Regions from separate parts of the Enterobacter bugandensis genome, predicted to be linked through region 3. Evidence: predicted binding sites of a transcription regulator. Region 3 holds the regulator's gene; each other region holds the start of a gene.
What was found. Region 3 encodes CRP, which controls carbon source genes, mostly activating them, when cyclic AMP is high. Its sites were predicted from a motif close to ATGTGANNNNNNTCACAT; they were not measured.
Positions count from the first base shown of each region.

Region 1: focA (formate transporter FocA) is a predicted target of CRP. The motif match lies at 8,348-8,365, and genes of this name have one in related genera.
Region 2: epd (erythrose-4-phosphate dehydrogenase) is a predicted target of CRP. The motif match lies at 7,615-7,632, and genes of this name have one in related genera.

Region 1 covers NZ_LT992502.1:1,625,956-1,636,765, reverse strand. The annotation lists gene ihfB (integration host factor subunit beta) at 1-8, opposite strand, end outside; gene rpsA (30S ribosomal protein S1) at 179-1,852, opposite strand; gene cmk ((d)CMP kinase) at 1,964-2,647, opposite strand; gene aroA (3-phosphoshikimate 1-carboxyvinyltransferase) at 2,833-4,116, opposite strand; gene serC (3-phosphoserine/phosphohydroxythreonine transaminase) at 4,186-5,274, opposite strand; gene DG357_RS07850 (DUF421 domain-containing protein) at 5,437-6,129, opposite strand; gene ycaO (30S ribosomal protein S12 methylthiotransferase accessory factor YcaO) at 6,257-8,017, shown strand; gene focA (formate transporter FocA) at 8,424-9,281, shown strand; gene pflB (formate C-acetyltransferase) at 9,333-10,810, shown strand, end outside.
Region 2 covers NZ_LT992502.1:3,891,360-3,902,169, reverse strand. The annotation lists gene DG357_RS18815 (aldehyde dehydrogenase) at 1-1,270, shown strand, start outside; gene DG357_RS18810 (thiamine pyrophosphate-binding protein) at 1,284-2,924, shown strand; gene DG357_RS18805 (OprD family outer membrane porin) at 3,001-4,269, opposite strand; gene loiP (metalloprotease LoiP) at 4,480-5,238, opposite strand; gene tkt (transketolase) at 5,510-7,501, shown strand; gene epd (erythrose-4-phosphate dehydrogenase) at 7,827-8,846, shown strand; gene pgk (phosphoglycerate kinase) at 8,896-10,059, shown strand; gene fbaA (class II fructose-bisphosphate aldolase) at 10,152-10,810, shown strand, end outside.
Region 3 covers NZ_LT992502.1:4,303,025-4,313,834, reverse strand. The annotation lists gene nirB (nitrite reductase large subunit NirB) at 1-845, opposite strand, end outside; gene tsgA (MFS transporter TsgA) at 1,106-2,290, opposite strand; gene ppiA (peptidylprolyl isomerase A) at 2,569-3,141, shown strand; gene DG357_RS20970 (putative adenosine monophosphate-protein transferase Fic) at 3,249-3,833, shown strand; gene pabA (aminodeoxychorismate synthase component 2) at 3,864-4,427, shown strand; gene argD (bifunctional acetylornithine/succinyldiaminopimelate transaminase) at 4,514-5,734, shown strand; gene DG357_RS20955 (YccS/YhfK family putative transporter) at 5,731-7,818, opposite strand; gene crp (cAMP-activated global transcriptional regulator CRP) at 7,876-8,508, opposite strand; gene DG357_RS20945 (OsmC family protein) at 8,820-9,224, shown strand; gene DG357_RS20940 (phosphoribulokinase) at 9,291-10,160, opposite strand; gene DG357_RS20935 (YheU family protein) at 10,191-10,409, opposite strand; gene DG357_RS20930 (hydrolase) at 10,406-10,810, opposite strand, start outside.

The DNA.
Region 1 (10,810 bases), 2.7 Mb from region 3:
TTGGTCATGATTCCTCCGGTTCCTTTCAAACCAATTAGCTGAACAGCTCATTAAACAAGGGCGGCCGTAGCCGCCCTTTGTTATTGATTACAGGACGAATCCTGCAATCTGTCAAGTCTGCTCATCATCCTTCGCGCTGTAAATGCGTTACAGCTCAAATGATGCTGAGAACCTGATATTACTCGCCTTTAGCTGCTTTGAAAGCTTCAGCCATTGCGTTGTTAGAGAAGTTTGCATCTTCCTGTTTGTTAACAGTTGCGATTGCATCTTTCTCATCAGCTTCATCTTTAGCACGTACAGACAGGCTGATTGCACGGTTCTTACGGTCAACACCGGTGAACTTAGCTTCAACGTCGTCGCCTACGTTCAGAACCAGAGTGGCATCTTCAACGCGGTCACGTGAAGCTTCAGAAGCGCGCAGGTAACCTTCAACGCCGTCAGCCAGTTCTACGGTTGCGCCTTTAGCGTCAACTGCAGTCACTTTACCGTTTACGATTGCGCCTTTCTTGTTCAGTGCAACCCAGTTGTTGAACGGATCTTCTGCGAGCTGTTTAACGCCCAGGGAGATACGCTCACGCTCTGCGTCAACCTGCAGAACAACTGCAGCGATTTCGTCGCCTTTTTTGTATTCACGAACTGCTTCTTCGCCTGCAACGTTCCAGGAGATGTCAGACAGGTGAACCAGGCCATCGATGCCGCCGTCCAGGCCGATGAAGATACCGAAGTCAGTGATAGACTTGATTTTACCTTCAACACGGTCGCCCTTGTTGTGGGTTTCCGCGAACTGCTGCCATGGGTTGTTTTTGCACTGCTTCAGGCCCAGGGAGATACGACGACGTTCTTCGTCGATATCCAGAACCATCACTTCCACTACATCACCAACGTTAACAACTTTGGATGGGTGGATGTTTTTGTTGGTCCAGTCCATTTCGGAAACGTGCACCAGGCCTTCAACGCCTTCTTCGATTTCAACGAAGCAGCCGTAGTCGGTCAGGTTGGTTACGCGACCAGTCAGTTTAGTACCTTCTGGGTAACGCTTAGCGATAGCTACCCATGGATCTTCGCCCAGCTGTTTCAGGCCGAGGGATACACGAGTACGCTCGCGGTCGAACTTCAGCACTTTAACAGTGATTTCGTCGCCCACGTTCACGATTTCGCTTGGGTGCTTAACGCGTTTCCACGCCATGTCGGTGATGTGCAGCAGGCCATCAACGCCGCCCAGGTCAACGAATGCGCCGTAGTCAGTGAGGTTCTTAACGATACCTTTGACTTCCATGCCTTCCTGCAGGTTTTCCAGCAGCTGATCGCGTTCTGCGCTGTTTTCGGATTCGATAACGGCACGACGGGAAACAACAACGTTGTTACGCTTCTGGTCCAGCTTGATTACTTTGAACTCAAGCTCTTTGCCTTCGAGGTGCAGGGTGTCACGGACTGGACGAACGTCTACCAGTGAACCTGGCAGGAACGCACGAATACCATTCAGCTCAACAGTGAAGCCACCTTTAACTTTGCCGTTGATAACACCGACCACAGTTTCAGCTTCTTCGTAAGCTTTCTCCAGCGTGATCCATGCTTCGTGACGTTTAGCTTTCTCACGAGACAGCAGGGTTTCGCCGAAGCCGTCTTCTACTGCGTCCAGAGCAACGTCAACTTCGTCACCAACCTGGATTTCCAGCTCGCCCTGGGCGTTTTTGAACTGCTCAGCCGGAATGGCGGACTCAGATTTCAGACCGGCGTCAACCAGTACTACGTCTTTGTCGATAGCAACAACAACACCGCGAACGATGGAACCCGGACGGGTTTCGATTTCTTTTAAGGATTCTTCAAACAGTTGAGCAAAAGATTCAGTCATGTTTAATCTTCAGGTTAATATTAACGTCCACCTGGCTCCGTGCCGGATGGGGTTGTTTCACATACCCGCCGTCAATCCATTGCAGCGGGGGTACTGCTAAATCGGTCGCGATTACGCGAGTGCCAGTTTTTGGCGCGCATATTGTAGCGCTTTTTCAATCACTTGCTCAATAGTTAAACTGGTTGAATCCAGAACTAATGCATCTTCTGCAGGAACAAGCGGTGCGACGGCGCGGTTACGATCGCGGTCATCGCGCTCTTTTATCTCGGATAAAAGGCGATCAAAGTTAACACTAAACCCCTTTTCCTGCAACTGAAGCATACGGCGTTGAGCACGTTCTTCCGAAGAGGCGTCAAGGAAGATTTTTACTGGCGCATCAGGGAAGACTACGGTTCCCATGTCGCGTCCATCAGCGATCAGACCCGGGGCTTCACGAAACGCTCGCTGGCGACGCAGCAACGCCTCGCGAACGCGTGGGAAAGCCGCCACCTGGGAGGCCGCATTAGCGACTTCCTGCGTACGGATTTCACCGCTCACATCTTCCCCTTCCAGGATCACTTCCAGGTTGCCATCGGTAGAAACAAAACGCACATCCAGATGCGCAGCCAGCGGTACCAGCGCTTCTTCAGAGGCGACATCCACGTGATGATGCAGCGCAGCCAGCGCCAGCACGCGATAGATTGCTCCCGAATCTAAAAGATGCCATTGCAATGCTTCCGCCATCGCTTTGCACAGAGTACCTTTCCCTGCGCCACTCGGCCCATCAATGGTGATTACCGGGGCAACTGCCGTCATCTTTTTCTCCTTAAATAAGGCATACCGTTAACATGAACGCCGCGCATTATACGCGCCAACGTGCGCAACTGTTACCTTTGCGTGCAAATTACGGAATGATAGAAGCAGAGTGTAGAAGAAATGAGCGGGAAAGATCGTCAGGAAGCGTAAGGAAATGCCGCATCAGGTGATGCGGCAAGACTTCATCATGCCAGGGTGCTAATGCGCGCCAGCTGTTCGAAATAGTCCGGGAAGGTTTTCGCCGTACATTTCGGATCGAGAATGGTCACAGGGGTATCGGACAGCGCCACCAGCGAGAAACACATCGCCATACGGTGATCGTTATAGGTCCCGATTTCAGCAAAGTTCAGTTTTGCCGGAGGGGTAACGCGAATGTAATCTTCGCCCTCTTCTACCTCAGCGCCGACTTTACGCAGCTCGGTTGCCATCGCGAACAGGCGGTCCGTCTCTTTTACGCGCCAGTTATAAATGTTGCGCAGCGTGGTGGTGCCTTTGGCAAACAGCGCCGCCGTGGCAATGGTCATCGCCGCATCCGGGATATGGTTCATGTCCATGTCGATGGCGTTCAGCTCACCGTGGGTACAGGAGATGAAATCATCCCCCCAGGTGACAACCGCGCCCATTTTTTCCAGCACGTCAGCAAAACGAATATCGCCCTGCACGCTGTTGCGGCCAATGCCGGTCACTTTTACCGTACCGCCTTTAATCGCGCCAGCGGCAAGGAAATAGGATGCGGATGAAGCATCGCCTTCAACCAGGTAGTTGCCCGGCGACTGGTACTGCTGCGCCCCACGCACGACAAAGCGCTGATAAGACTGGTTTTCAACCTCAACGCCGAAGGTTTTCATCAGATGCAGCGTAATATCAATATACGGTTTGGAGACCAGCTCACCTTTAATCGTGATAACCGTATCCTGCGGGGCCAGCGGCGCGGTCATCAGCAGCGCCGTCAGGAACTGGCTGGAGACGCTGCCGTCAACCTCGACGGTACCGCCGGTAAAGCCCCCGCGCAGACGCAGTGGCGGGTAATTTTCCTGCTCCAGATACTCAATCTGCGCGCCGCCCTGACGCAGGGCATCTACCAGATGGCCGATCGGACGCTCCTTCATGCGCGGCTCGCCGGTCAGCACGATGTTATTGCTCCCGAGGCACAGGGCCGCCGCCAGCGGACGCATCGCGGTACCCGCGTTACCCAGAAACAGCTCAAGCTCCTCACTCGCCTGCAGCGCGCCGCCGTTGCCGGTCACTTCGCAGCGGGTGCGATCGTCAGAGAGTGTGTAATGAACGCCCAACGCTTTCAGCGCATTGAGCATATGGCGCACGTCATCGCTGTCCAGCAGGTTGGTGAGGACGGTGGTGCCGTTTGCCAGAGCTGCCAGCAGCAGAGCGCGGTTCGAGACACTTTTTGAACCAGGCAGATTGATGGTGCCATCTACCCGCGCGATAGGTTGTAACGTCAGGGATTCCATGAAAACTAAACTCTCAACTCAACATAATAAAAACCCCGCAGCAAAGCTGCGGGGGTGAAAAACAGCAAATTAACCGTGACGACGTTCGAAGTCGATCATGAAATCGGTCAGGGCTTTAACCCCTTCCAGCGGCATGGCGTTATAAATGGAAGCACGCATCCCGCCCACCACACGATGGCCTTTCAGCGCGTGCAGACCCGCCGCGAACGACTCTTCCAGGAACACGCTGTCCAGGCTGCTGTCTGCCAGCTGGAACGGTACGTTCATGCGCGAACGGTTCGCTTTCGCCACATCGTTACGGTAGAAATCGCTCTTGTCGATCGTGCCGTACAGCAGTTCGGCTTTCTGCTGATTGATCTTGTCCATCTGCGCCACGCCGCCGTTTTGCTTCAGCCATTTGAAGACCAGGCCGGAGAGATACCAGGCAAACGTAGGTGGGGTGTTGAACATGGAGTCGTTGTCATTCAGGACGGTGTAATCAAGAATTGACGGGCAGGACTTATGGGCTTTCCCCAGCAGGTCTTCACGGACGATGACAATAGTCAGCCCAGCAGGACCGATGTTTTTCTGAGCACCTGCGTAAATGACGCCGTAGCGGCTGACGTCCAGCGGAGTGGACAGAATGGTTGAAGAGAAGTCCGCCGTCACAATGACATTGTCGCCAAAGCCTGGCTCTTCGTGAATGGCGATGCCGTCGATGGTTTCGTTCGGGCAGTAGTGGAGATACGCGGCGTTGTCAGACAGCTGCCACTCGCTCATCGGCTTCACGGCGCGCAGACCGTCAACGGTCACTTTGGCGTCGATAACGTTCGGCGTGCAGTATTTGTGCGCTTCTTTTAACGCACTGGCTGCCCAATAGCCGGCATCGACGTAATCAGCGGTGGTTTTGTCGCCCAGCAGATTGAGCGGGATGCCCGCAAACTGACCGCGTCCACCGCCATGGCAGAACAATACTTTGTAGTTCGAGGGAATGTTCAGCAGATCGCGAAAATCCTTTTCTGCCTCTTCCGCCACCTGAATAAACGCTTTACCCCGGTGGCTGATTTCCATCACCGACGTACCCAGACCGTTCCAGTCACACAGCTCCTGTTGAGCCTGTTTGAGTACGTCTGCCGGTAACATTGCCGGACCTGAACTGAAATTAAAGACTTGAGCCATTTCCCCTCACCACGCTAAAAGCCATAAGTTATAACTGTGGATATCGGTTTTATCATTCAGTGACACGCGCCGCAATGTCTAAAACTTATGACCGGGGAAATGTGCCCTTCGTCACACAAAACAATCTGCCGCCTCGTCGTCACAAAACCGACAAAATCGCTGTCAGACGAGGCGTTTAGCCCGGCTAACCTTTGTCCATTCCGGATTTGCACAACGAGGGCATAATTGATGATCGCCCGCATGCATCCCCACAACATGACTACATTTTATACATGCATACTCCCCGGTTTCAGGTATCACCCTGAACCGTTCTACTAACATATCCGGCAGGATACACAGGCCGGGCTTAACGTCGTCGTCAGCATAGTAATAGACGCTGATTTGCCCATTGGTTTCCATGATCGCCAGCCGCACCTGTCCGAGCTGTTCAACGCTATTCAGGCGCAGCTCCATAAAGAACTCAAACTCGGTCATATTGGCGCTTTGCACATTTTCCCAGGCCAGCTGACCGTCCTCGACAATAACGACCGGTTTCCCTTCAAGCAGATCTTCCAGCTTTTCACTTTTTGACATCAGCCACATCACCAGCCGGTAAAGCAAGGCGAGGGAAACAAAAACGATAAACACCGGCACCATCGGCACGTCGTCATAAAACGCGACGTCCCCCGCCGCCGAGCCCAGCGTCAGGATGATCAGCACTTCAAACAGAGACATCTGACGAACGCCACGACGACCGGTAATTTTGAGAAACAGGAAGACGAGTACGAAGGTATACAGGCTGCGCAGCGCCACTTCGCCCAGAAATTCAGGTGGAACTTTATCAAACGCCATCCGCTGGAGATCAAATGCTTTCATTTTTCTATGCCTTAACAGTCAGTTACTGCTACTAAGCATAGCTCAGCCATTTATTTTCGTCGGAGATAGCACCCGTCACGCAAAACCCGTATCATTGCGCGCTTTACGTACGATAAAAGTGAACGCCATGACTCAAACGTTTATCCCCGGCAAAGACGCCGCTCTGGAAGATTCCATCGCTCGCTTCCAGCAGAAACTGACCGACCTGGGCTTTAACATCGAAGAAGCCTCCTGGCTGAACCCGGTGCCTCACGTCTGGTCCGTGCACATTCGCGACAAAGACTGCGCGCTCTGCTTTACCAACGGTAAAGGTGCGACGAAAAAAGCGGCACTGGCCTCTGCGCTGGGTGAGTATTTTGAGCGTCTGTCCACCAACTACTTCTTCGCTGACTTCTGGCTGGGTGAAACCATCGCCAACGGCCCGTTCGTTCACTATCCGAACGAAAAATGGTTCCCGCTGACCGAAGACGATGAACTGCCGGAAGGCATTCTGGATGGCCGTCTGCGTGCCTTCTACGATCCGGAAAACGAACTGACCGCCAGCATGCTGATCGATCTGCAGTCTGGGAATGAAGAGCGTGGGATCTGCGCCCTGCCGTTCACCCGTCAGTCTGACGAGCAGACCGTCTATATCCCGATGAACATCGTCGGCAACCTGTATGTGTCTAACGGTATGTCCGCCGGTAACACCCGCAATGAAGCGCGCGTACAGGGTCTCTCTGAAGTCTTCGAGCGTCATATCAAAAACCGCATTATTGCCGAATCCATCAGCCTGCCTGAAATTCCGGCAGACGTGCTGGCGCGCTACCCGGGCGTGGTGGAATCCATCGCCAAACTGGAAGCGGAAGGTTTCCCAATCTTTGCGTATGACGGCTCGCTGGGCGGTAAATATCCGGTTATCTGCGTCGTGCTGTTTAACCCGACTAACGGAACCTGCTTCGCCTCCTTTGGCGCGCATCCTGACTTCGGCGTGGCGCTGGAGCGTACCGTGACCGAGCTGCTGCAGGGCCGTAGCCTGAAAGATCTCGACGTATTCACCCCGCCAACGTTTGACGATGAAGAAGTAGCCGAGCACACCAACCTCGAAACCCACTTCATCGACTCCAGCGGTTTGATCTCCTGGGATATGTTCAAGCAGGACGCGGACTATCCGTTCGTGGACTGGAGCTTTGCCGGTACCACCGAAGAAGAGTTCGCTACATTGATGGCAATCTTCGACGCCGAAGATCAGGAAGTCTACATTGCCGACTACGAACACCTGGGCGTTTACGCGTGCCGCATCATCGTACCTGGCATGTCCGATATCTACCCGGCGGAAGATCTGTGGCTCGCAAACAACAGCATGGGCGCGCACCTGCGTGAAACCCTACTCTCCCTGCCGGGCAGCGAGTGGGAAAAAGAAGATTATCTCAACCTGATAGCCCAACTGGACGATGAAGGCCACGATGACTTTACCCGCGTGCGCGAGTTGCTGGGTCTGGCGACCGGGAAAGACAACGGCTGGTACACGCTGCGCATCGGTGAACTGAAAGCGATGCTGGCCCTCGCGGGCGGCGATCTGGATCAGGCTCTGGCCTGGACAGAATGGACCATGGAGTTTAACCAGTCGGTCTTCTCCGCCGAGCGCACCAACTATTACCGCTGCCTGCAAACCCTGCTGCTGCTTGCGCAGGAAGACGATCGCGAGCCACTGCAGTACCTGAACGCTTTTGTACGTATGTACGGTGCTGAAGCGGTTGAAGCCGCCAGCGCGGCGCTGAGCGGTGAAGAGCCGTTCTACGGTCTGCAGGCGGTTGACAGCGATCTGAAAGCCTTCCCGGCGCATCAGTCTCTGCTGAAGGCCTATGAAAAGCTGCAGAGAGCAAAAGCCGCTTACTGGTCAAAATAAGCGCATATAACATTAACGGCAGTAGGCGTATTCAATCGTCTGGGCTATATTACGGGGCAATTTCATTGCCCCGTTTTTTATTCTCTTCGGCAATGATTGTTGATTGTAATAATAAAGTTAAACACGGGTAAATATAATAATATTTGCCTGGGCTTTATTGTTACTTTTTATGGTAAATACTCCATATTAATTAACTGTTTCGAAGGGGGCCGAACGAAAAAATTCAACTCTTTTCATAACTTTTAAAATTTATTTTTATACGGATAATCAAATACTTACACCGCATTTGTTGTAAAACCATACATACTGCGGGCCTATAAGCCAGGCGAGATATGATCTATATCAATTTCTCTTCTATAATGCTTTGTTAGTATCTCGTCGCCGACTTAATAAAGAGAGAGTTAGTGTGAAAGCTGACAACCCTTTTGATCTTTTACTCCCCGCCGCGATGGCAAAAGTTGCCGAAGAAGCGGGTGTCTATAAAGCAACGAAACACCCGATGAAGACGTTCTATCTGGCGATCACCGCTGGTGTGTTCATCTCTATCGCTTTCGTCTTCTACATCACCGCCACCACCGGTACTGCCGGAATGCCTTTCGGCATGGCCAAACTGATTGGCGGCATTTGCTTCTCACTGGGTCTGATTCTCTGCGTCATTTGCGGCGCCGACCTCTTCACCTCAACGGTGCTGATTGTTGTGGCGAAAGCCAGCGGAAGAATTACCTGGGGTCAACTGGCGCGCAACTGGCTTAACGTCTACGTTGGTAACCTGATTGGCTGTCTGCTCTTTGTTCTGTTGATGTGGCTCTCTGGCGAGTATATGACCGCCAACGGTGGCTGGGGGCTTAATGTCCTGCAAACCGCTGACCACAAAATGCATCACACATTTATCGAAGCCGTTGCTCTCGGCATCCTCGCAAACCTGATGGTCTGCCTGGCGGTCTGGATGAGCTACTCTGGCCGTAGCCTGATGGATAAAGCCATGATTATGGTTCTGCCGGTTGCGATGTTTGTTGCCAGCGGCTTCGAGCACAGTATTGCGAATATGTTCATGATCCCGATGGGGATTGTTATCCGCAACTTTGCAAGCCCGGAGTTCTGGACCGCAGTTGGTTCATCCCCGGAAAGTTTCTCTCACCTGACTATTATGAATTTCATTACTGATAACCTGATCCCCGTCACTATCGGGAACATTATCGGTGGGGGTCTGTTAGTTGGGTTGACATACTGGGTCATTTACCTGCGTGGCGGCGACCATCATTAATGGTTGTCTCAGGCAGTAAATAAAAAATCCACTTAAGAAGGTAGGTGTTACATGTCCGAGCTTAATGAAAAGTTAGCCACAGCCTGGGAAGGTTTTGCGAAAGGTGACTGGCAGAATGAAGTCAACGTCCGTGACTTCATTCAGAAAAACTATACCCCGTATGAAGGTGACGAATCCTTCCTGGCTGGCGCAACTGACGCGACCACCAAGCTGTGGGACAGCGTAATGGAAGGCGTTAAACTGGAAAACCGCACTCACGCGCCAGTTGATTTTGACACCTCCGTTGCATCCACCATCACTTCTCACGATGCTGGTTACATCAACAAAGCCCTTGAGAAAATTGTTGGTCTGCAGACTGAAGCACCACTGAAACGCGCCATCATCCCGTTCGGTGGTATCAAAATGGTTGAAGGTTCCTGCAAAGCGTATAACCGCGAGCTGGATCCAATGCTGAAAAAAATCTTCACCGAATACCGCAAAACCCATAACCAGGGCGTATTCGATGTTTATACCAAAGACATTCTGAACTGCCGTAAATCTGGCGTTCTGACCGGTCTGCCAGATGCCTATGGCCGTGGCCGTATCATCGGTGACTACCGTCGCGTTGCGCTGTACGGTATCGACTTCCTGATGAAAGACAAATACGCGCAGTTCGTTTCCCTGCAGTCTGACCTGGAAAACGGCGTAAACCTGGAAGCGACTATCCGTCTGCGTGAAGAAATTGCTGAACAGCACCGCGCGCTGGGTCAGATCAAAGAGATGGCGGCTAAATATGGCTGTGATATCTCTGGTCCTGCGACCAACGCTCAGGAAGCTATTCAGTGGACCTACTTCGGCTACCTGGCCGCTGTTAAGTCTCAGAACGGTGCAGCAATGTCCTTCGGCCGCGTATCCACCTTCCTGGATGCGTACATCGAACGTGACCTGAAAGCAGGTAAAATCACCGAGCAAGACGCTCAGGAAATGATTGACCACCTGGTCATGAAACTGCGTATGGTTCGCTTCCTGCGTACCCCAGAATATGATGAACTGTTCTCTGGTGACCCAATCTGGGCAACCGAATCAATCGGTGGTATGGGCGTTGACGGCCGTACGCTGGTTACCAAAAACAGCTTCCGCTTCCTGAACACCCTGTACACCATGGGTCCTTCTCCGGAGCCGAACATCACCGTTCTGTGGTCTGAAAAACTGCCTCTGAACTTCAAGAAATTCGCCGCTAAAGTGTCCATCGACACCTCTTCTCTGCAGTACGAGAACGATGACCTGATGCGTCCGGACTTCAACAACGACGACTACGCTATCGCTTGCTGCGTGAGCCCAATGGTTGTTGGTAAACAAATGCAGTTCTTCGGTGCGCGTGCAAACCTGGCGAAAACCATGCTGTACGCTATCAACGGCGGCGTTGATGAAAAACTGAAAATGCAGGTTGGTCCTAAGTCTGAGCCAATCAAAGGCGACGTGCTGAACTATGACGAAGTCATGGAGCGCATGGACCACTTCATGGACTGGCTGGCTAAGCAGTACGTGAC
Region 2 (10,810 bases), 410 kb from region 3:
GAAGATCCTGCACAAGGTGGCGGATCTGATTGAGTCCCGCGCTGACGAGCTGGCGCAGATGCAGAGCCGGGATAACGGCAAGCCGCTGGCGGAGGCGCGCGGGCTGGTGATGAGCGCGGCGGGAACGGCCCGCTACTTCGCCGCCGCCTGCGAGCTGCTGGAAGGGGAGTTGCCCACGCCGCGCCAGCCGGATCTGCTGACGCTAAGCCGCTATGAGCCGCTCGGCGTAGTGGCGGCCATCACGCCGTGGAACTCGCCCATTGCCAGTGAGATGCAGAAGGTCGCCCCGGCCATCGCCGCCGGGAACGCGGTGATCCTCAAGCCTGCCGAAGCCACGCCGCTGATGGCGCTGGAGCTGGCGCGCATTTTTGAACAGGCCGGGCTGCCCGCCGGGCTGCTGAGCGTGCTGCCGGGCAAAGGCTCGGTGATTGGCGACGCGCTGGCGCGCCATCCCCGCGTGCGAAAAATTTCCTTTACCGGCGGCACCGCCACGGGCCGCCATCTGGCGCACGTGGCCGCGGAAAAGCTTATTCCGGCGTCGCTGGAGCTGGGCGGTAAATCCCCGACCATCGTGCTGGAGGATGCCGACGTTGAGCAGGCCGCGCGCGGGATCTGCTACGGCATTTTCAGCTCAGCAGGGCAGGCGTGCATCGCCGGGTCCCGGCTGTTTATCCACGAAAGCTTGTACGCGCCGCTGATGGCGCGGCTGCTGGAATTAACTCGCGGGTTACGCGTAGGGCACCCCTTCACCGACGGCGTTCACGTTGGGCCGCTGATCAATGAGAAACATCGCCAGAGCGTGCAGGAATACGTCGAGCTGGCGAAGCGCGAGGGGGGCCGGGTGCTGTGCGGCGGGGAGATCCCGGCGGATCCTGACCTCGCAAACGGCAGCTTCTTCCAGCCGACCATTATTGAAGGGCTGACGAACGGCGCCCGCGCCTGCCAGGAGGAGATCTTCGGCCCGGTGCTGGTGGCGATGCCGTTTCGCGATGAAGCGGCGTTGATCCGCGAGGCGAACGACTCGGTTTACGGTCTGGCGGCAGGGATCTGGACCCGTGACACCGGGCGGGCGCTGCGCCTGTGCGAGCAGCTGGAGGCCGGTACGGTGTGGATCAACACCTACAAAGTTTTTGCGATTTCGACCCCGTTCGGGGGCTTTAAAGAGAGCGGTCTGGGCCGCGAAAAGGGCATTCAGGGGCTGAAAGCCTGGATGCAGCAAAAGAGCATTTATCTGGCGACGGGTAACAGCGTCAACCACTGGTGCGACTGAGAAAGGGTGAGCAATGAGCGAAATGATAACCGTCGGCGACGCCATCGCCAGAACGCTGGAGCAGTATCAGGTTGAGGCCATCTACGGCGTCATCTCCATTCACAACCTGCCGATCGCGGACGCGATAGGGCAGCGGGGCAAAATCCGCTTCGTGCCCGCGCGCGGCGAGGCGGGTTCCGTCACCATGGCCGACGCCCACGGGCGGTTTTCCGGTCTCGGCGTGGCGCTGACCAGCACCGGCGCGGGGGCGGGGAACGCGGTAGGCGCGCTGGTGGAGGCGATGAACGCCTCCACGCCGCTGCTGCATTTAACCGGACAGGTTGAGAAGGCCTGGCTGGACGCCGACACCGGGTTTATCCATGAAACCCGCGACCAGCTGACCTTCCTGAAGGCCAGTTCAAAACGGGCGTACCGCATCAGCAATGCCAGCCAGGCGATAGCGATTCTGCATAAAGCGATTCAGGAGGCGCAGACGCCGCCGTGCGGGCCGGTCTCTGTGGAGATCCCGATTGATATTCAGGGGGCTAAAATTCCGCTGTCTCTGGTGACCGCACCGGTGAAACCGGCTTCGGTTGCAGCCGTGGATCCCGCGATGCTGGATGCTTTGTGGGCGCAGCTCAGGCAGGCTAAACAGCCGCTGCTGTGGCTGGGCGGCGGGGCGCTGGGAAGCGCTGACGCGGTGAAAAAGCTGGCGGATGCGGGCATGACGGTGATCTCCAGCACCCACGCGCGCGGCGTGCTGCCGGACGGCCATCGTGCCAGCCTGCGGGCGTTCCACAACTCGCCTTCGGTTGAGGCGCTGATTGCGCAGTGTGATTTTACGCTGGTGGCCGGTTCTCGCCTGCGCAGCAACGAAACCCGCTCATGGACGCTGGAGTTGCCGTCTCCGCGGGTGCAGATAGATATCGACCCGGCGGCGGCGAGCCGTAACTACCTGATGGATAACACGCTGATAGCCGATTGTTCAGCGCTGCTTGGCGCCCTGGCCGATAAAGCGCAGGGCCGCGAGTGGGGCAACGCCCAGTGGGACGCGCAGGTGCAGCAGGCGGTATTGCAGGCTGAACAGGGCCTGCGCGAGCAGTGCGGCGCCTATGCGAAGCTCAACGACGCCATTGAAAAAGCCCTGCCGCAGGACGGCCTGCTGGTGCGCGATATCACCGTTTCCGGCAGCCTGTGGGGCAGTCGTCTGTTCAGGGCTAACGGCCCGCTGATGAACATTCACTCTCTTGCCGGGGCGATTGGCATGGGGCTGCCAATGGCGATTGGTACCGCGATTGCCAACCCACAGCGTAAGGTGGTGGGGCTGGTGGGCGACGGTGGCCTGAGCCTGAATTTAGGCGAGCTGGCGACGCTTGCGCAGGAGAAAGCTAACGTGACGCTGCTGATCATGAACGACGGGGGCTACGGCGTGATGCGCGGCATTCAGGATAAGTACTTCGGCGGGCGACAGTATTATAACGAACTGCATACGCCGGACTTTACCCTGCTGGCACAGGCAATTGGCCTGCAGGCGTGGAGCGTTGAGCGGGCAGAGGATTTTGAAGCCGTGATGACGGAGGCGCTGGCGATGCCGGGACCGTCGGTAGTGGAAGTGCGGATGGGTCAGATTGGCGCGCTGAAGTTTGCCGGGCCGCCGCAGAAAACGCTTTACTAGCGGTTTTCCCTCTCCCACGGGGAGAGGGAGAAAACAGTAGTCCGGGTAAGGCGAAGCCGCCACCCGGCTTGTTTTATCAGAACACGTTAAACGGGTATTCCACGTAGGCGCGGATCTCGTCCCCGCCCACGTTATAGTCGCTGGCGTTGCTGGAGACGCGCAGCACGGAGTAGCGCAGTTTCAGCTTCAGATCTTTCGCCGGGCCGTCCTGCACCTGGTACTGGATCTGGTTAAACCACTCGTGCTCTTTGCCGTTGCTGGTTTCAGAGGTCTTAATGTTGTCGCCGCGCACGTAGGCGGTGGTCCAGCTCAGGCCCGGCAGGCCGAGACCCGCGAAGTCCAGACCGTAGGATGCCTGCCATGAGCGCTCGTCTTCACCGTTAAAGTCAGACCAGTAGGAGTTCGCGAGCCAGATGGTGTTGCCGCCGTCGCCCACGCCGCCCTTGTCGCGATATCCGCCGTAGTTATAGCCTGTGCTGCCGCTGCTCTGCTGGTACGCCACTTTGAACGTGTGAATATCCCAGATGTAGCTCGCCGCCAGGCTCCAGATGGTGTTGCTGCGGCCAGTGTTGAGGCTGTCAGCGTAGCCCTGATCCAGACGCGAGTTATAGCCGTTAAAGTCGAGCACCAGCTGCTGCCCGGTGCTGAACGGCTGTTTGAAATTCAGCCCCAGGTACTGTTTGTTCATCACCTCTTCGTTATGAGAGGCGTATAGCGCGCCGCTGAACTGGTCGTTGAACTGGTAGCTTGCGCCACCGAAAGTCAGGCTTTTCAGGCCGCTGTCGTGGCGGTCGTCGCTTTTACGCTGCTCGTCGGTGAAATAACCGACGTTCACTTCCAGGCCGTCGATCTCTTTCGAGGTCAGCATGGCACCGGTGTAGCTTTCAAACAGCAGGCGGGAGCTGTCGGCGTTAACGATAGGCAGTTCAGGACGCTGGTTACCGTAGCTCAGCACGGTATTCGAGATCCGCATTTTGGCGGTAGCGCCAAATTTCGCTAAATCGGATTTGGCCCGGCCATCGTCTTCCTGTTTAAAGAAGTCGATACCGCCCGCACCGCTCTTGCCGCGACCGCCGTCCAGGCGCACGCCGTACTGCGCGATGCCGTCCACGCCAAAGCCCACCAGCCCTTCGGTATAGCCGGATTCAAAGGTGGCGATGATCCCCTGACCCCATTCGGCTTTATCCTGCTGGCCCTGATGGTAGTCACGGCTGATATACGCATTGCGTAAAAACAGGTCTAAATGGCTGTCGTCGATAAAACCCTTGCTGTCAGATTGCTGGCTTGCAGCGGCGGGTAATGCGGCGAATAAACTTAAAGCAATTAACGATAATTCTTTTTTCACGGAGGGAACGTCTCTGTCTTAATATATTAAATTGAATTACTGCGAGTTTGATAATTACCGGAAAGATTAACGATTGCAATAAATATGTGACCAGGCGTTTCAGCCGGAAAGGGTAGATTTGACGGGGCTTTCAGAGGTGTTACCGATACGTGCGATTTAGTTAGCAATTCATGCGAAATAAAAAGGAGGCAAAATTGCCTCCTTTCAAAATTATTTAATTCCGTCAGCGGCCATTCGGTCGCGAATATGCTGCGCGCGCGCTTCTGAGGCCGGGTGATCGTCAAACATGGAGCTCTGGCGACCCGCTTCCAGTTTTGCCAGCTTTTCGAAGCTGGTGGCTAAACCGGATGGATTAATACCGCGTTTGCGCAACAGATCGTAGGAGTAGTCGTCCGCTTCGGACTCCTGACGCTGCGAGAACTGGGAGTTAACCAGTTTTTCACCTACGTCACCAAGCTGCGACTGGGACAGGCTGCCAACGATGCCGCCCGCAGAGGCCGCCGCCGCGCGAATGGCGTTGGTGCCTAAGGCAACCTGCATCCCTTTCTTCACGTGGCCGAGCGCAACGTGACCCATTTCATGGCCGATAACCGCTTCCACTTCGTTGTCGGTCATCATATCCATCAGCCCGCTGTAGACGCGGATACAGCCGTTAGCCATCGCGAAGGCGTTGACGTCTTTCGCCATGTAAACCTTGTAGTTCACCGGCTGGCCGTTGATGTTATCGCCGAGCGCGGAAGCAATCTTATTCAGACGCTGTGTGTAGGTACTGTCAGCCGGCGCAAGCGTGGCTTTTCCGTCCATATCTTTACAGGCCTGATCGCTCAGCGCTTTAACCTGCGCGTCGCTCAGGGAGTAGGCCTGAAAGGCTTCTGCACCTGAGGTCATCAGACCGTTAGAGTCCATATTCTGACAGCCGCTCAGCACGAGCGTTGTACCCAGGGCCAGCACTATTGCACGCATTTTCATGAGGTTGCTTCCGTACTCGTTAAACTGAATAAAATCCGAAAAGTGCCCCCGCAACGAAGCCGGGGCGGGATAAGTATAAGGAATATCTACAGGCGCGGGCGAGCAGATTGCGCAACATGCGAGCATGATCCAGAGATTTCTTAAGCTGCAAAAGAATGGTCCATGTACATGCCCTGCGGCTTGGGTTACATTGTTGGCACTTTTTTCCGGCGTAGCCCAAAACGCGCTGTCGTCAAGGGCATGGCCTTTAACAGTCCGATCTGGAGTTAAAATGTCCTCACGTAAAGAGCTTGCTAATGCTATTCGTGCGCTGAGCATGGACGCAGTACAGAAAGCCAAATCCGGCCACCCGGGTGCCCCTATGGGTATGGCTGATATCGCCGAAGTCCTGTGGCGTGATTTCCTTAACCACAACCCGCAGAACCCGGCATGGGCTGACCGCGACCGTTTCGTGCTGTCTAACGGCCACGGCTCTATGCTGATCTACAGCCTGCTGCACCTCACCGGCTACGATCTGCCAATCGAAGAGCTGAAAAACTTCCGTCAGCTGCACTCCAAAACTCCAGGTCACCCGGAAGTGGGCTACACCGCTGGCGTAGAAACCACCACCGGCCCGCTGGGTCAGGGCATTGCTAACGCTGTGGGTATGGCGATTGCCGAGAAGACCCTGGCGGCGCAGTTCAACCGTCCTGGCCATGACATCGTTGACCACTTCACCTACGCTTTCCTGGGCGACGGCTGCATGATGGAAGGCATTTCTCACGAAGTGTGCTCCCTGGCTGGTACCCTGAAGCTGGGCAAACTGGTGGCGTTCTACGACGACAACGGTATCTCCATCGACGGTCACGTTGAAGGCTGGTTCACCGACGACACCGCGGCACGTTTCGAAGCCTACGGCTGGCACGTTGTGCGTGGTGTTGATGGCCACGATGCTGACTCGATTAAACGTGCAGTAGAAGAAGCTCGCGCAGTCACCGATAAACCGTCCCTGCTGATGTGCAAAACCATCATCGGCTTCGGTTCTCCGAACAAAGCGGGCACCCATGACTCCCACGGCGCACCGCTGGGCGACGCGGAAATCGCACTGACCCGTGAAGCACTGGGCTGGAAACACCCTGCCTTCGAAATCCCGTCTGAGATCTATGCTCAGTGGGATGCTAAAGAAGTGGGCCAGGCGAAAGAAGCGGCCTGGAACGAGAAATTCGCTGCCTATGCGAAGGCGTTCCCACAGGAAGCGGCTGAATTCACCCGTCGTATGAAAGGCGGTATGCCGTCTGACTTCGACGCGAAAGCCAACGAATTCATCGCGAAGCTGCAGGCGAACCCGTCAAAAATCGCCAGCCGTAAAGCATCTCAGAATGCGATTGAAGCGTTCGGTCCGCTGCTTCCGGAATTCCTGGGCGGCTCCGCTGACCTGGCGCCTTCTAACCTGACCCTGTGGTCTGGTTCTAAGCCAATCAACGAAGACACTGCCGGTAACTACATCCATTACGGTGTACGTGAATTCGGTATGACCGCTATCGCGAACGGTATCGCTCTGCACGGTGGTTTCCTGCCGTACACCTCTACCTTCCTGATGTTCGTGGAATATGCACGTAACGCCGTGCGTATGGCTGCGCTGATGAAACAGCGTCAGGTGATGGTCTATACCCATGACTCCATCGGTCTGGGCGAAGATGGTCCAACTCACCAGCCGGTAGAGCAGGTAGCTTCCCTGCGCGTAACCCCGAACATGAGCACATGGCGTCCATGTGACCAGGTTGAATCTGCGGTGGCGTGGAAATACGGCGTTGAGCGTCAGGACGGCCCGACCGCGCTGATCCTCTCCCGTCAGAACCTGGCGCAGCAGGAGCGTACCCCTGAGCAGCTGGCAAACATCGCCCGCGGTGGCTACGTGCTGAAAGATTGCGCGGGCCAGCCTGAGCTGATCTTCATCGCGACCGGTTCTGAAGTTGAACTGGCTGTAGCTGCATGGGAAAAACTGACTGCCGAAGGCGTGAAGGCGCGCGTGGTCTCCATGCCGTCTACCGATGCGTTCGACAAGCAGGATGCGGCTTACCGTGAATCCGTACTGCCTAAAGCGGTTTCCGCTCGCGTGGCGGTGGAAGCGGGTATTGCTGACTACTGGTTCAAATACGTGGGTCTGAACGGCGCTATCGTCGGTATGACCACCTTCGGTGAGTCTGCTCCGGCAGAACAGCTGTTCGAAGAGTTCGGCTTCACCGTTGAGAACGTTGTCGCTAAGGCGAAAGAGCTGCTGTAATCGCCGTTTTGCCCGGTGGCGCTTACGCTGACCGGGCCTACAAATGGCTCAAAAGTAGGCCGGGTAAGCGCTAGCGCTTACCCGGCTTTTTTTGCGTCATTATTCCAACGAAAATGTGACGCAAGTCATATAGCTCGCTTATTCATCTGGACAGACATTCCTTTTATTCCCCGATTCGCTTATTCTTGCTGAAGCGTTTCAGTCGATTAAATGTTCGACAATTGACCAATCAATCGCAGTTTGTGATAGCAAAGATTCCCCTTCGGGCGTCGCTGGATTACTCTTTCAGCCACCTCAAACTCAGGGATTGCTTTGCAGGAGATCTATGACCGTACGCGTAGCGATTAATGGCTTCGGTCGCATCGGGCGTAATGTGGTTCGTGCTTTGTATGAATCCGGACGTCGGGCGGAAATCACCGTGGTGGCAATCAATGAACTGGCGGATGCTGCTGGCATGGCGCATTTATTGAAGTATGACACCAGCCACGGACGCTTCGCCTGGGATGTGCGCCAGGAAAGAGATCAGCTTTTTGTGGGTGATGACGCTATTCGTGTGCTGCATGAGAACAGCATTTCCGGGCTACCCTGGCGTGAACTGGGTGTAGATGTCGTGCTTGACTGTACCGGTGTGTATGGCAACCGCGAACACGGCGAAGCGCATCTGACAGCAGGCGCGAAAAAAGTCCTGTTTTCTCATCCCGGAAGTAACGACCTCGACGCGACCGTCGTGTTTGGCGTCAACCAGCATGAGCTGCAAGCCGAGCACCGCATTGTTTCCAACGCCTCCTGCACCACCAACTGCATTATTCCGGTCATCAAACTGTTAGACGATGCGTATGGCATTGAATCCGGCACCGTAACCACGATTCACTCCGCCATGCACGATCAGCAGGTTATCGACGCCTATCACTCGGATTTACGACGCACTCGCGCGGCGAGCCAGTCAATCATTCCGGTGGACACGAAACTGGCTGCAGGGATCACCCGAATTTTCCCGCAGTTTAATGACCGTTTCGAAGCGATTGCCGTGCGTGTTCCGACGATAAACGTCACCGCAATCGATCTTAGCGTGACGGTGAAAAAACCGGTAAAAGCCTGTGAAGTCAACCTGTTGCTGCAAAAAGCGGCACAGGGAGCATTTCATGGTATAGTTGACTATACGGAATTACCGTTGGTCTCAGTAGATTTTAACCACGACCCGCACAGCGCCATCGTGGATGGCACGCAGACGCGAGTCAGTGGTGCGCACCTTATCAAGACGCTGGTCTGGTGTGATAACGAATGGGGCTTTGCTAACCGAATGCTCGACACCACGTTAGCCATGGCCGCAAAAGGTTTCAGGTAGAGCGCACCTTGCGCTTGCAAAACTTTAAGAATCAACGAGAGGATTCACCATGTCTGTAATTAAGATGACCGATCTGGATCTGGCAGGTAAACGCGTTTTCATCCGTGCCGATCTGAACGTACCGGTTAAAGATGGCAAAGTGACCAGCGACGCGCGTATCCGTGCATCTCTGCCAACCATTGAACTGGCTCTGAAGCAGGGCGCTAAAGTGATGGTCACCTCCCACCTGGGCCGTCCAACTGAAGGCGAGTACAACGAAGAGTTCTCTCTGCTGCCGGTTGTTAATTACCTGAAAGACAAACTGTCCAACCCGGTTCGCCTGGTGAAAGATTACCTGGACGGCGTAGACGTTGCCGAAGGTGAGCTGGTTGTTCTGGAAAACGTTCGCTTCAACAAAGGCGAAAAGAAAGACGACGAAACCCTGTCCAAAAAATACGCTGCACTGTGCGACGTATTCGTGATGGATGCATTCGGTACTGCGCACCGTGCGCAGGCATCTACCCACGGTATCGGTAAATTCGCAGACGTCGCGTGTGCGGGTCCTCTGCTGGCTGACGAACTGGAAGCACTGGGTAAAGCACTGAAAGAACCTGCTCGCCCAATGGTCGCTATCGTTGGTGGTTCTAAAGTGTCTACCAAACTGACCGTTCTGGATTCCCTGTCTAAAATCGCTGACCAGCTGATCGTTGGCGGTGGTATTGCGAACACCTTCGTTGCCGCTCAGGGCCACAACGTGGGTAAATCCCTGTACGAAGCAGACCTGGTTGACGAAGCCAAACGCCTGCTGGGTACCTGTGATATCCCGGTTCCAACTGACGTTCGCGTGGCGACCGAGTTCTCCGAAACCGCAACCGCGACCCTGAAATCTGTAAACGACATCAAAGACGAAGAGCAGATTCTGGACCTGGGCGACGTTTCTGCACAGAAACTGGCTGAAATCCTGAAAAACGCAAAAACTATCCTGTGGAACGGTCCTGTTGGCGTGTTCGAATTCCCGAACTTCCGCAAAGGGACTGAAATCGTGGCTAACGCAATCGCAGACAGCGAAGCGTTCTCTATCGCAGGCGGTGGTGACACCCTGGCAGCAATCGACCTGTTCGGTATCGCTGACAAGATCTCCTACATCTCCACTGGTGGCGGCGCATTCCTCGAATTCGTGGAAGGCAAAGTACTGCCAGCAGTAGCAATGCTCGAAGAGCGCGCTAAGAAGTAAGCCATTCAAGGGCAGGGAAACCTGCCCAATTTTCAGCGCGCTTTTAAGAGCTCGCACCTTTTCTAACGGCCGAAGATACAGGACTAAGCAACATGTCTAAAATTTTTGATTTCGTAAAACCTGGCGTTATCACTGGTGATGACGTACAGAAAGTGTTCCAGGTAGCTAAAGAAAACAACTTCGCTCTGCCAGCAGTTAACTGCGTAGGTACCGACTCCATCAACGCCGTACTGGAAACCGCTGCAAAAGTTAAAGCACCGGTTATCGTTCAGTTCTCTAACGGCGGCGCTGCGTTCATCGCAGGTAAAGGCGTGAAAACTGACATTCCTCAGGGTGCTGCTATCCTGGGTGCTATCTCTGGTGCGCACCACGTTCACCAGATGGCTGAACACTACGGTGTTCCAGTTATCCTGCACACTGACCACTGCGCGAAGAAACTGCTGCCGTGGATCGACGGTCTGCTGGACGCGGGTGAAAAACACTTCGCGGCAACCGGTAAGCCACTGTTCTCTTCTCACATGATCGACCTGTCTGAAGAGTCACTGCACGAAAACATCGAAATCTGCTCTAAGTACCTGGCGCGCATGGCCAAAATGGACATGACCCTGGAAATCGAACTGGGTTGCACCGGTGGTGAAGAAGACGGCGTGGACAACAGCCACATGGACGCTTCTGCCCTGTACACCCAGCCAGAAGACGTTGATTACGCTTACACCGAGCTGAGCAAAATCAGCCCGCGCTTCACCATTGC
Region 3 (10,810 bases):
CACTCGCCGATGGCGTAGATATCCGGATCGGAGGTCTGGCAGGTATCGTTAATCATGATCCCGCCGCGCTGGGCTACGGCCAGGCCGCACTGCGTGGCGAGCTTGTCGCGCGGACGAATACCGGTGGAGAAGACGATGAAGTCCACTTCCAGCTCGCTACCGTCGGCAAAGCGCATGGTTTTACGCGCCTCTGTGCCTTCCTGCACGATCTCTTTGGTGTTCTTGCTGGTGTGAACCTTCACACCCATGCTTTCGATTTTACGACGCAGCTGGTCGCCGCCCATGTGGTCCAGCTGTTCCGCCATCAGCATCGGGGCAAATTCGATAACGTGGGTTTCAACGCCGAGGTTTTTCAGCGCGCCTGCCGCTTCCAGGCCCAGCAGGCCACCGCCAACAACCGCACCGCGTTTGCTTCGACGAGCGCAGGATTCAATGGCGTTGAGGTCTTCAATGGTACGGTAAACGAAGCAATCCTGGGTTTCCGACCCTTTAATCGGCGGGATCCACGGATACGAGCCAGTCGCCATGATCAGCTTATCGTAAAAAACCGTACGCCCGGCGCTGGAGTGGATCACTTTCTCCTGACGGTTGATGGTGATAGCGCGTTCGCCCACCAGCACTTTTACGCCATGCTTCTCGTAGAACCCTTCGCGCACCAGAGAGAGCTCTTCGGCGGTATGGTGAGAGAAGTAGGAAGACAAGTGCACACGGTCGTACGCCTTGCGGGGTTCTTCACAGAACACGGTAATATCGAACTGGTCAGCATCGGCTTTATCGAGAAGATCCTCAATAAAGCGGTGGCCGACCATGCCGTTACCGATGATAGCGAGTCTGACTTTGCTCATTTTTGCCTCGATTTCTTTTCTATTACTGCCTACCTTAACGATTCAGCAGGGGCACTTATTGATGCAAATCAAATACGCCTTCACCTACTCCTTAGTGGGTATATCTATGATTTGTCAGGTTTTTTATAAGTAACGGATATTGTTTGATTTTTGTGCTTGCTTGTTTTTCGCACAAATTTGACGGGGTTTTTTACGAATCGGCAGTCAGAGCGGGTAAGCAGAGTAAAACCCCTTTGCAGAACGCAAAGGGGTTTTGACGATTAGTGGGTAGCCGTTGCCGTATTGTGCTGACGGTGACGGGTCACGAAGCCCAGAATGAAACACATGATAAACACCACGGCATACAGACCGTTAGCGGTGTGCAGCGCGGCCAGCGGGCCGCTGTGCGCCACAATCGGGCCCGTGACCACGAAGGTCAGCATGGTGCCGATGGTGCCGCAGGTCAGCACGAAGTTCACCAGCTTTGGTGAAGCTACTTTGGTCTGCAGGGAGCCCAGGGTGATGATTGAGGTGTAAATCGCGCTGGAGAAGAAGCCCAGGGTCAGGATGAACCATGGCATATGCTCCGGGGCACCGTTGATGAACAGATACATCAGCACGGTCGCCAGACCCGCCAGGACGGTCAGAATACGTTGCAGGTCGAAGAAGCGCAGGATGAAGCTAAAGGCCCACATGCCGAACATGTAAGACATCCAGAAATCGCTCACCAGTTTGCCCGCGTCGTTCAGGCTCATGCCCAGACCTTTGGCGTATTCAGGTACCCACGAGATAAAGCCCAACTGACCGAGGATGTAGCACAGGGCGGCAATGGAGAGGAACAGCACGCCGATACCCCATTTTTCCTTCGCCACCGGCTCTGAGGTGGTCTGCGCTTTTTTGCCCAGCACCGGGAAGTCACAGCCGAAGGTAAGAATGAAGATCGCGACATAGACCAGACCGATACAGGCGTATACCCAGTACCATTCAATGCTGCGCGCGAGCAGATACGCGGCGACCATCGGGAAAATCATCCCGGCCATGCTGAAGAAGGAGTCGGTAAACAGCAGGCGCGCGCCGCGCTGGCGGCCTTCATACATGTGCGTAATAAGGAACGTACCGATCGACATCGTGATCCCGCTGACAAGGCCCAGCACGAACATGGCGGCGGAGAACAGGGCGATGCTGTGGCTCAACATCAGGCCCGCCACGGCGGCAACCATCAGCACGAAGCCGAAGCGCAGCTGGGTTTTCAGCGGGACGATTTCCATCAGCCAGGCATTCAGGAAAATTGAGATCAGGATCCCCGCGTTGAGGAAGGTGAAGGTGTTACTCATGCTGGAAACGGGCAGCTGGAAGTAGTCTGCGATATTTCCCATCACCATCCCGGTGACGATCACCAACGCGCCGGTCAGGGCGTAGGAGAAGAAGCTTATCCATGTGAGCTTGATGCGATTGCTGTTAGTCATGTCTGGCCTGTTCAGAAAAAGAAAAGCGCCGGAAGGGCGCTGAGAGCGGGCAGATTTTAGTCGCTAAAGTGATCTATTCCTATCTTTTAAGGGAAATGAATATGCCATTGCAGGTTTTAGTGTGATCTAAGTCACACTAAATGGCGGTATAACCAATCGTTTGCGCAGTAATAATTGTTTCAATTTCGTAAAATTAGGTAAAAGGCTGGTCTCGGTTCATACTGCTCTTTAGAATCAAGCCATTCGCTTTTTATACTGCGCTTTGTTAAGGAATTCTCATGCTCAAATCAACACTGGCGGCTGTCGCAGCTGTGTTTGCTCTTTCTGCCGTTTCCCCTGCTGCGCTGGCAGCCAAAGGGGACCCTCACGTTCTGCTGACCACCTCTGCCGGGAACATTGAGCTGGAACTAAATAGCCAGAAAGCTCCGGTTTCTGTGAAAAACTTCCTCGACTATGTGAACAGTGGTTTCTATAACAACACCACCTTCCACCGCGTGATCCCTGGCTTCATGATTCAGGGCGGCGGCTTCAACGAGCAGATGCAGCAGAAACAGCCTAACCCACCCATCAAAAACGAAGCGGACAACGGCCTGCTGAACAAGCGCGGCACCATCTCCATGGCGCGCACGGCGGATAAAGACAGCGCCACCAGCCAGTTCTTCCTCAACGTGGCGGATAACGCTTTCCTCGACCACGGCCAGCGCGACTTCGGCTATGCGGTCTTCGGTAAAATTGTGAAAGGGATGGACGTGGCGGACAAAATCTCTCAGGTTCAGACACACGATGTCGGTCCATACCAGAATGTGCCGTCTAAGCCAGTGGTGATTCTCTCCGCGAAAGTGCTGCCGTAATCGTTCTCCCACACGGGCATATCCTGCCCGTGTCTTTCAGCCCTCCCTGCGAAAGCGCGTTTTGCTGCTTATACTTGTGGCAAACGGACTATTCAGGGAGGCGTTAAGTGAAAAAACTCACCGATAAGCAAAAATCCCGTCTCTGGGAGCAACAGCGTAACGTCAATTTTCAGGCCAGTTGTCTCCTTGAAAAAGGTAATGGTCCTTCAGAGCCCGGCATTGAGACGCTGGAGCTTGGGCCTTCAGCGCCCGGGCTACCGCATCTGTGCCTCATTCATCGCCATCTGTATCACAGAGAGATGAAGCAGGCAGGCGAATTCCGTACCGACGATATTTTTAAGGGTGACATTCCCTTCTGCCATTTTGAGTACATCGAGACGATGGGTAACGAACTGATGGCGGCGCTGGAAAGTGATAAGTATCTTGTGGGTCTTGAAAAAGCGGCGTTTGTTGAAAAAGTGAGCCATTACTACTGTGAAATCAATATGCTGCATCCCTTTATGCGCGGTAATGGCATTGCTCAGCGCGTCTTCTTTGAGCAGCTGGCCATCCACGCGAATTACGCGCTGGACTGGCGGGATATTGATCCCGAGCAGTGGGTGGCGGCGAACCGAAGCGGTGCCACGGGCGATTTGACCGCGCTGAGCGCTATCTTTGCCAAAGTAGTGAGCGAAGCGCGGGAATCTGAGTAGAATAGGGCGGCATTTTTTTCGGGAGCCGCCATGATTCTGCTGATTGATAACTACGATTCCTTCACCTGGAACCTTTACCAGTATTTTTGTGAACTGGGTGCAGAGGTGGTTGTCCGCCGCAACGACGAACTCAGCCTGTCTGATATTGAGACGCTGGCTCCGCAGAAAATCGTCATTTCGCCGGGGCCGTGTACGCCATCGGAATCGGGCATTTCTCTGGAGGTTATTCACCACTATGCCGGCAGGCTGCCGATCCTGGGCGTCTGTCTCGGTCATCAGGCGATTGCCCAGGCATTTGGGGCTACCATCGTGCGTGCCGCGAAAGTGATGCACGGCAAAACCTCGCCGGTCACCCACACCGGCACGGGCGTATTCACAGGGCTCAATAACCTGTTAACCGTGACGCGCTACCATTCGCTGGTGATTGACCCACCGACGCTGCCCGACTGCTTTGACGTGACCGCCTGGAGCGATACGCAGGAGATCATGGGGATTCGCCACCGCGAGTGGGATCTCGAAGGCGTCCAGTTCCACCCTGAAAGTATCCTCAGCGAGCAGGGGCACGCACTGCTGGCAAATTTCCTCAATCGCTGAATATCTGTTGCCTTGCTGTGAGTTTTTATGCATATTTTGTGATTATATTTTCACAATGAATGTGACATAAAATGGATGGGCATGACATGGCAACTGAACAACCAGCAATTACCCGCGCGACATTCGATGAAGTGATTCTGCCGATTTATGCACCGGCTGAGTTTATCCCGGTGAAGGGGAAAGGCAGCCGCGTCTGGGATCAGCAGGGCAAGGAGTATGTGGATTTCGCGGGCGGTATTGCGGTCACGGCGCTGGGCCACTGCCATCCTGCGCTGGTGGACGCGCTGAAAACCCAGGGTGAAACCCTGTGGCACACCAGCAACGTGTTCACCAACGAACCTGCGCTGCGCCTGGGCCGCAAGATCATTGATGCCACGTTTGCCGAGCGCGTGCTGTTTATGAACTCCGGCACCGAAGCCAACGAAACCGCCTTTAAGCTGGCGCGCTACTACGCAACTACGCGCCACAGCCCGTACAAAACTAAAATCATCGCCTTCCATAACGCCTTCCACGGGCGCTCCTTCTTTACCGTCTCCGTTGGCGGCCAGCCGAAGTATTCCGACGGCTTCGGTCCGAAACCAGCCGACATTATCCACGTGCCGTTTAACGATCTGCACGCGGTGAAAGCGGTGATGGACGACCACACCTGCGCGGTGGTGGTGGAGCCGATTCAGGGCGAAGGCGGCGTGACCGCGGCAACCCCGGAATTCCTGAAAGGGCTGCGCGAACTGTGCGACGAACATCAGGCGCTGCTGGTGTTTGATGAAGTGCAGTGCGGGATGGGGCGTACCGGAGAGCTGTTTGCCTATATGCACTACGGCGTGACGCCGGATATTCTGACCAGCGCCAAAGCGCTCGGCGGCGGTTTTCCGGTGAGTGCGGTACTGACGACGCAGGAGATTGCCTCTGCGTTCCACGTCGGGTCTCACGGCTCGACCTACGGCGGTAACCCGCTGGCGAGCGCCGTGGCGGGCGCCGCGTTCGACATCATCAACACGCCAGAGGTGCTAAACGGCGTTAGCGCGAAACGCGAGCTGTTTGTGCAGCATCTCCAGCAGATTAACAATAAGTACGACGTATTCAGCGAGATCCGCGGCATGGGGCTGCTGATTGGTGCGGAGCTTAAGCCGCAGTACAAAGGCCGCGCGCGCGATTTCCTGCACGCAGCCGCCCACGAAGGCGTCATGGTGCTAAACGCTGGGCCTGACGTGATGCGCTTTGCGCCGTCGCTGGTGGTGGAAGAGAAAGATATTGAAGACGGGTTAACCCGCTTTGCCGCGGCGGTCGAGAAGATCGTAAAAGGCTAATACTCGGTTCGCTTTAACCGCCGGGTTAACCAAATGCCGTGATGCGGGCGCTGACGCCATGCCACCGACGAAATGGTGTGCATGGTGTTCAGATGTCCCAGCACGCGCTGCAAATGCTGCTCCAGGGTGCTCATCGGGCCGTGGGTCAGCGTCTCCGGTGCCTCCAGAATGTTCGAATCCCCCGACTCGCCCGGCGCGTCATACTCCAGACGCTGCTGACACCGCTGCAACGCAATTTCACAGGACTGCAAATAGCGCTGCGCCAGATCCGGCGTCAGCATTGTGTGTTCGCGCGCCAGCGTGGTCATGGCGTTAATGTGCTCGACGATAAACTGGCTGTGCGTGACCCACAGCTTCATATCGGCAAGATAGTGTGAGTTAAAGCCCGGCTCCTGCATCGCCTGGTTGAGCGAGTTAAACAGGGCGTTGTGCGCCTGGTTGACCTTCATCCGCTGATACGCCAGCGGGGAAGGCTGCGGATCGTCGCTCAGGATCAGACGAATGGCCTGCTGATCGGCCTCCAGCGCGTCGTGGGCGTTCTGCCTCAGCAGCCCGCTCTGCCACTGCGGCCACAGCCAGACCATGCCCCCAAAGGCGATCAGGCAGCCGATCAGCGTGTCGATCAGGCGGGCAACGATGAACTGTTCGCCGTTAAGCGTCAGCAGCTGCAGGGTATATACCGCCGTCACCGTAAAGCCCACCATCGCCCAGCCGTAGTTTTTGCGAATGATTAGATAGCTTACCAGGGTGACCACCAGCATCCCTGCCAGGGTATAGCCCTCGGGCACGTGAAAATGCAGCGTCACGCCCGCAATAATCAGCCCCGCCATCGTGCCGCCTGCCCGGTGCAGAATGCGCACCCGCGTGGCGCCATAGCCGTTCTGGGTAACAAACAGCACGGTCATTAAGATCCAGTACGGTTTCGGCAGGTGGAGCGCCATGCCCATCAGGCTGGCGATACTGAGCATGACGCTAATCCTTGCAGCGTTGCGCAGAGCGGAAGATTTCAGAGACAGGTAGCTTCTCAGCGCCGGCAGCAGCGGCAGACGTTTCTGTTTATCCGCCATCAGGTCACGGGAATAAAGCGGGCGCTGGGTGCGCAGCACGCGGGCGATGCGGCTGAAGTGCCAGGCGGCAAACTGGCCGACCGGGTTATCCGGGTGCTGACGGGCGATTTTCTCCAGCGCGCCGAGCTGTTTGTCCATGTTAAAGCGCGTGGGGTAGCGGTGGTAGAGAATATCATCGGCCAGCACCCGCAGGCGCGCGGAGACGGTTTGTGCGTTCCAGCGGATCACCGCTTCGGCATGGCTGCGCTCAACCAGCTTTTGCACCTCCTGCGGGTGGTGAAGGCTAACGGAGATATGCTCCTGAAGATCCAGCCCCACCTGAAAGGTGCGCAACAGCCGTTTATATTCGTGGTTCTTGTTGGCGGCGAGCATATGCAGCTGCTGATAGCATTGGCTTATCAGGTCTACCACCTTTTGCTGGCGCGTCAGCAACGGCGGTAAGGATTTTTCCGGATCCGTATGCTGGGTGAGCAGAGTGTATTTGGCTTCACAGTAATCCGCAAGCTGCACGTAGAGCAGGCTCAGAGATTCGCGCAGCGGCTGCTCCCGCCACAGCCAGAACCAGAACCAGTTAAACAGCCCGTACCACAGCGTGCCGAGGGCGTAGATCAGCAGCGGCTCCCACACGGGCATATTACCGGCGAGGCTCAGGGTGAAGATGGCCGCAATGAGTGACGCGGGAAGCAGACGGGCATGGAGCGAGCTGATTTCGGCGGTGACGCCGAGGGTCATCGCCAGCACGGTCAGGATCAGCGGCAGGGGAATATCGCGAGCCAGCAGAAGCTGCACCGCGAGGCTACAGCCAGCAAACAGCGAGCCGCCAATTATCAGACGTTTGAAAAAGCGTTTATGGGGCGTGTCCAGACCGGCAATGTTGCAGCAGGCGGGGACGAGAGAAAACAGCAGGCCCTGCTGAAGATGTCCCAGGATCAGGCCCACGGCCACGGGAAGACATAGCACCAGCGTTTGTCGTAGTGCGTAGTTAACTTCCGGGTGATAGATCAGCCTGCGCCACATGGGGAATAGAGACAAAAACGGCGTGACACCTTGCGATGGCACGCCGTTTAGGCAGGATTAACGGGTTCCGTAAACCACGATGGTTTTACCGTGGGCGGAGATCAGGTTTTGATCTTCCAGCATTTTCAGAATACGGCCCACCGTTTCGCGGGAGCAACCGACGATCTGACCGATTTCCTGACGGGTAATTTTAATTTGCATGCCGTCCGGGTGGGTCATCGCGTCTGGCTGTTTCGCCAGGTTCAGCAGAGTCTGCGCGATACGGCCAGTCACGTCCAGGAAGGCGAGGTTACCCACTTTCTCTGACGTCACCTGCAGACGGCGCGCCATCTGGGAAGAAAGACGCATCAGGATGTCAGGGTTTACCTGAATCAACTGACGGAATTTCTTATAAGAAATTTCAGCCACTTCACATGCTGTCTTTGCGCGAACCCAGGCGCTACGTTCCTGGCCTTCTTCAAACAGGCCCAGTTCACCGATAAAATCGCCCTGGTTCAGATAGGAAAGGATCATCTCTTTGCCTTCCTCATCTTTGATCAGCACTGCCACCGAGCCTTTGACGATGTAATACAACGTTTCCGCTTTTTCACCCTGGTGAATCAGCGTGCTCTTCGATGGGTACTTATGAATGTGGCAATGAGACAAGAACCATTCGAGAGTCGGGTCTGTTTGCGGTTTGCCAAGCACCATGCGCTGTTATCCTCTGTTATAAGCTGTCACCAGAGTCATCAGATGCATCCGGACTCTGGGGTTGCAATCGAATTCTTACCCATACCCTGGGAAGTCGGCTGTCGTAACGTTTCGCAGCCAGTAAAGTTTGATGTCCTCTGCATACATGTGTAACGTCAATGTATTACTGTAGCATCCTGAGTGTTTTAGCATAGCTTTTGCCGCGTGTCTCCTGGTGTCTCGCTTCAGCATGATGCAGGTCGCCTTCCATTGCGAGAAATGTAACGCACGCGTAATCTGTCACCAAAAATGCAACGTTGGAGTTAATGAATATGCAAGCGCGCGTGAAGTGGGTTGAAGGTTTAACGTTCCTGGGCGAGTCCGCATCAGGACACCAGATTTTGATGGATGGTAACTCCGGCGATAAAGCTCCAAGCCCAATGGAAATGGTGCTGATGGCGGCAGGCGGATGCAGCGCGATCGACGTGGTGTCGATTCTGCAAAAAGGCCGTCATGACGTGACGGATTGCGAGGTTAAACTCACCTCAGAGCGTCGCGAAGAGGCGCCACGCCTGTTCACCCACATTAATCTGCACTTTGTTGTCACCGGGAAAGAACTGAAAGACGCGGCGGTCTCACGCGCGGTGGATCTCTCTGCGGAGAAATACTGCTCTGTGGCGTTAATGCTGGAGAAAGCGGTAAAAATCACCCATTCGTATGAAGTGATCGAGGCTTAATTATTGGGGCATCGTGCGTGTTGATGCCCTCACCCTAACCCTCTCCCACGGGGAGAGGGAACATGTTCACGCGATCTGCTTCCCTTCCATCAGTCGCTCCACCAGCGGCGTCATGATCAGCTCCATTGCCAGCCCCATTTTTCCACCGGGAACCACTAACGTATTCATGTGGGAAATAAACGAGCCCTGCAGCATCGCCAGCAGCCAGGGGTAATCAATGCCTTCAAGATTGCGGAAGTGGATCACCACAAAGCTCTCATCCAGCGACGGGATGCTTTTCGCCGCGAACGGATTGGAAGTGTCCACGGTCGGCACGCGCTGGAAGTTAATGTGCGTGCGGGAGAACTGCGGCGTGAGATAGTTGATGTAATCTTCCATGGAGCGCACCACCGAGTCCATTACCGCCTCGCGCGAATGGCCGCGCTCGCTCATGTCGCGCGTCAGCTTCTGGATCCACTCCAGGTTAACGATCGGCACCACCCCGACCAGCAGATCCACATGGCGCGCCACGTCGTGCTGAGGCGTAACAACGCCGCCGTGCAATCCTTCATAAAACAGCACGTCGGTGGGTTCCGGCAGCGGTTGCCAGGGGGTAAAGGTGCCCGGCACCTGGTTCCAGGGTACGGCTTCGTCGTAGGTGTGCAGATACTTACGGGACTGCCCGGTACCGCTCTGACCGTATTCGCGGAAGGTTTGCTCCAGCAGGCCGAAATCATTGGCTTCGGGGCCAAAGTAGCTGATGTGTTTACCCAGATCGCGCGCCTTGCGGATCGCCATGTCCATCTCAGGCCGCGTATAGCGGTGAAAGCTGTCGCCTTCGACCTCCGCCGAACGGAGATTCAGCTGGGCGAAAATCTTGCGAAAAGCGAGGCTGGTGGTGGTGGTTCCCGCACCACTCGACCCCGTAACGGCAATAATGGGATGTCTGGCAGACATAGCAACTCCCTGACGGAAAAGGTTGGAAGATCAGCCGTGAAACGCGTTGCGGGGCATGATATTGACCGTCTCATGCAGTTCTGACCACACCAGCACCACGTCGCCGCTTTTCAGCTGGCGTTTTACATCGTTGACCTTTTGCTCAAGCGAACGCTCATGTTCACCATAATCGGTGCCTTCGCGTAATACAAAGCTTTCAATCAGATTATCGAGCGTTTCGGGAGCCAGATCCTGCCAGGGAATGATCATTTTGCACCATCCAGATAAGGAGTCAGCCAGTCAGGAATGCGCGCTTCCAGCCACATTTTCGGCCTGCGCAGCGTGCCGCCGATGAACCCCACGTGGCCACCATGTTCGGTCAGCTGGTAGTGAACGTTGTCAGGCAGGAATTCCTGCGCGGGAATAGAGTGATGATCCATGAACGGGTCATCTTTGGCGTGAATAATCAGCGTCGGCTGCGTGATTTTGCTGAGCAGCGGCATGGCGCTGCACTGTCGGTAATAGTCGATAGCATCGGCGAAGCCGTGAATTTTGGCGGTGATCAGATCGTCGAATTCGCGGATGCAGCGTACCTTTTTCAGCTGGCGCAGGCTTACCGGCAGGGTATCCGGATAGGCCTTCAGCTTTCGCGCCGCGTTGGCTTTCAGCAG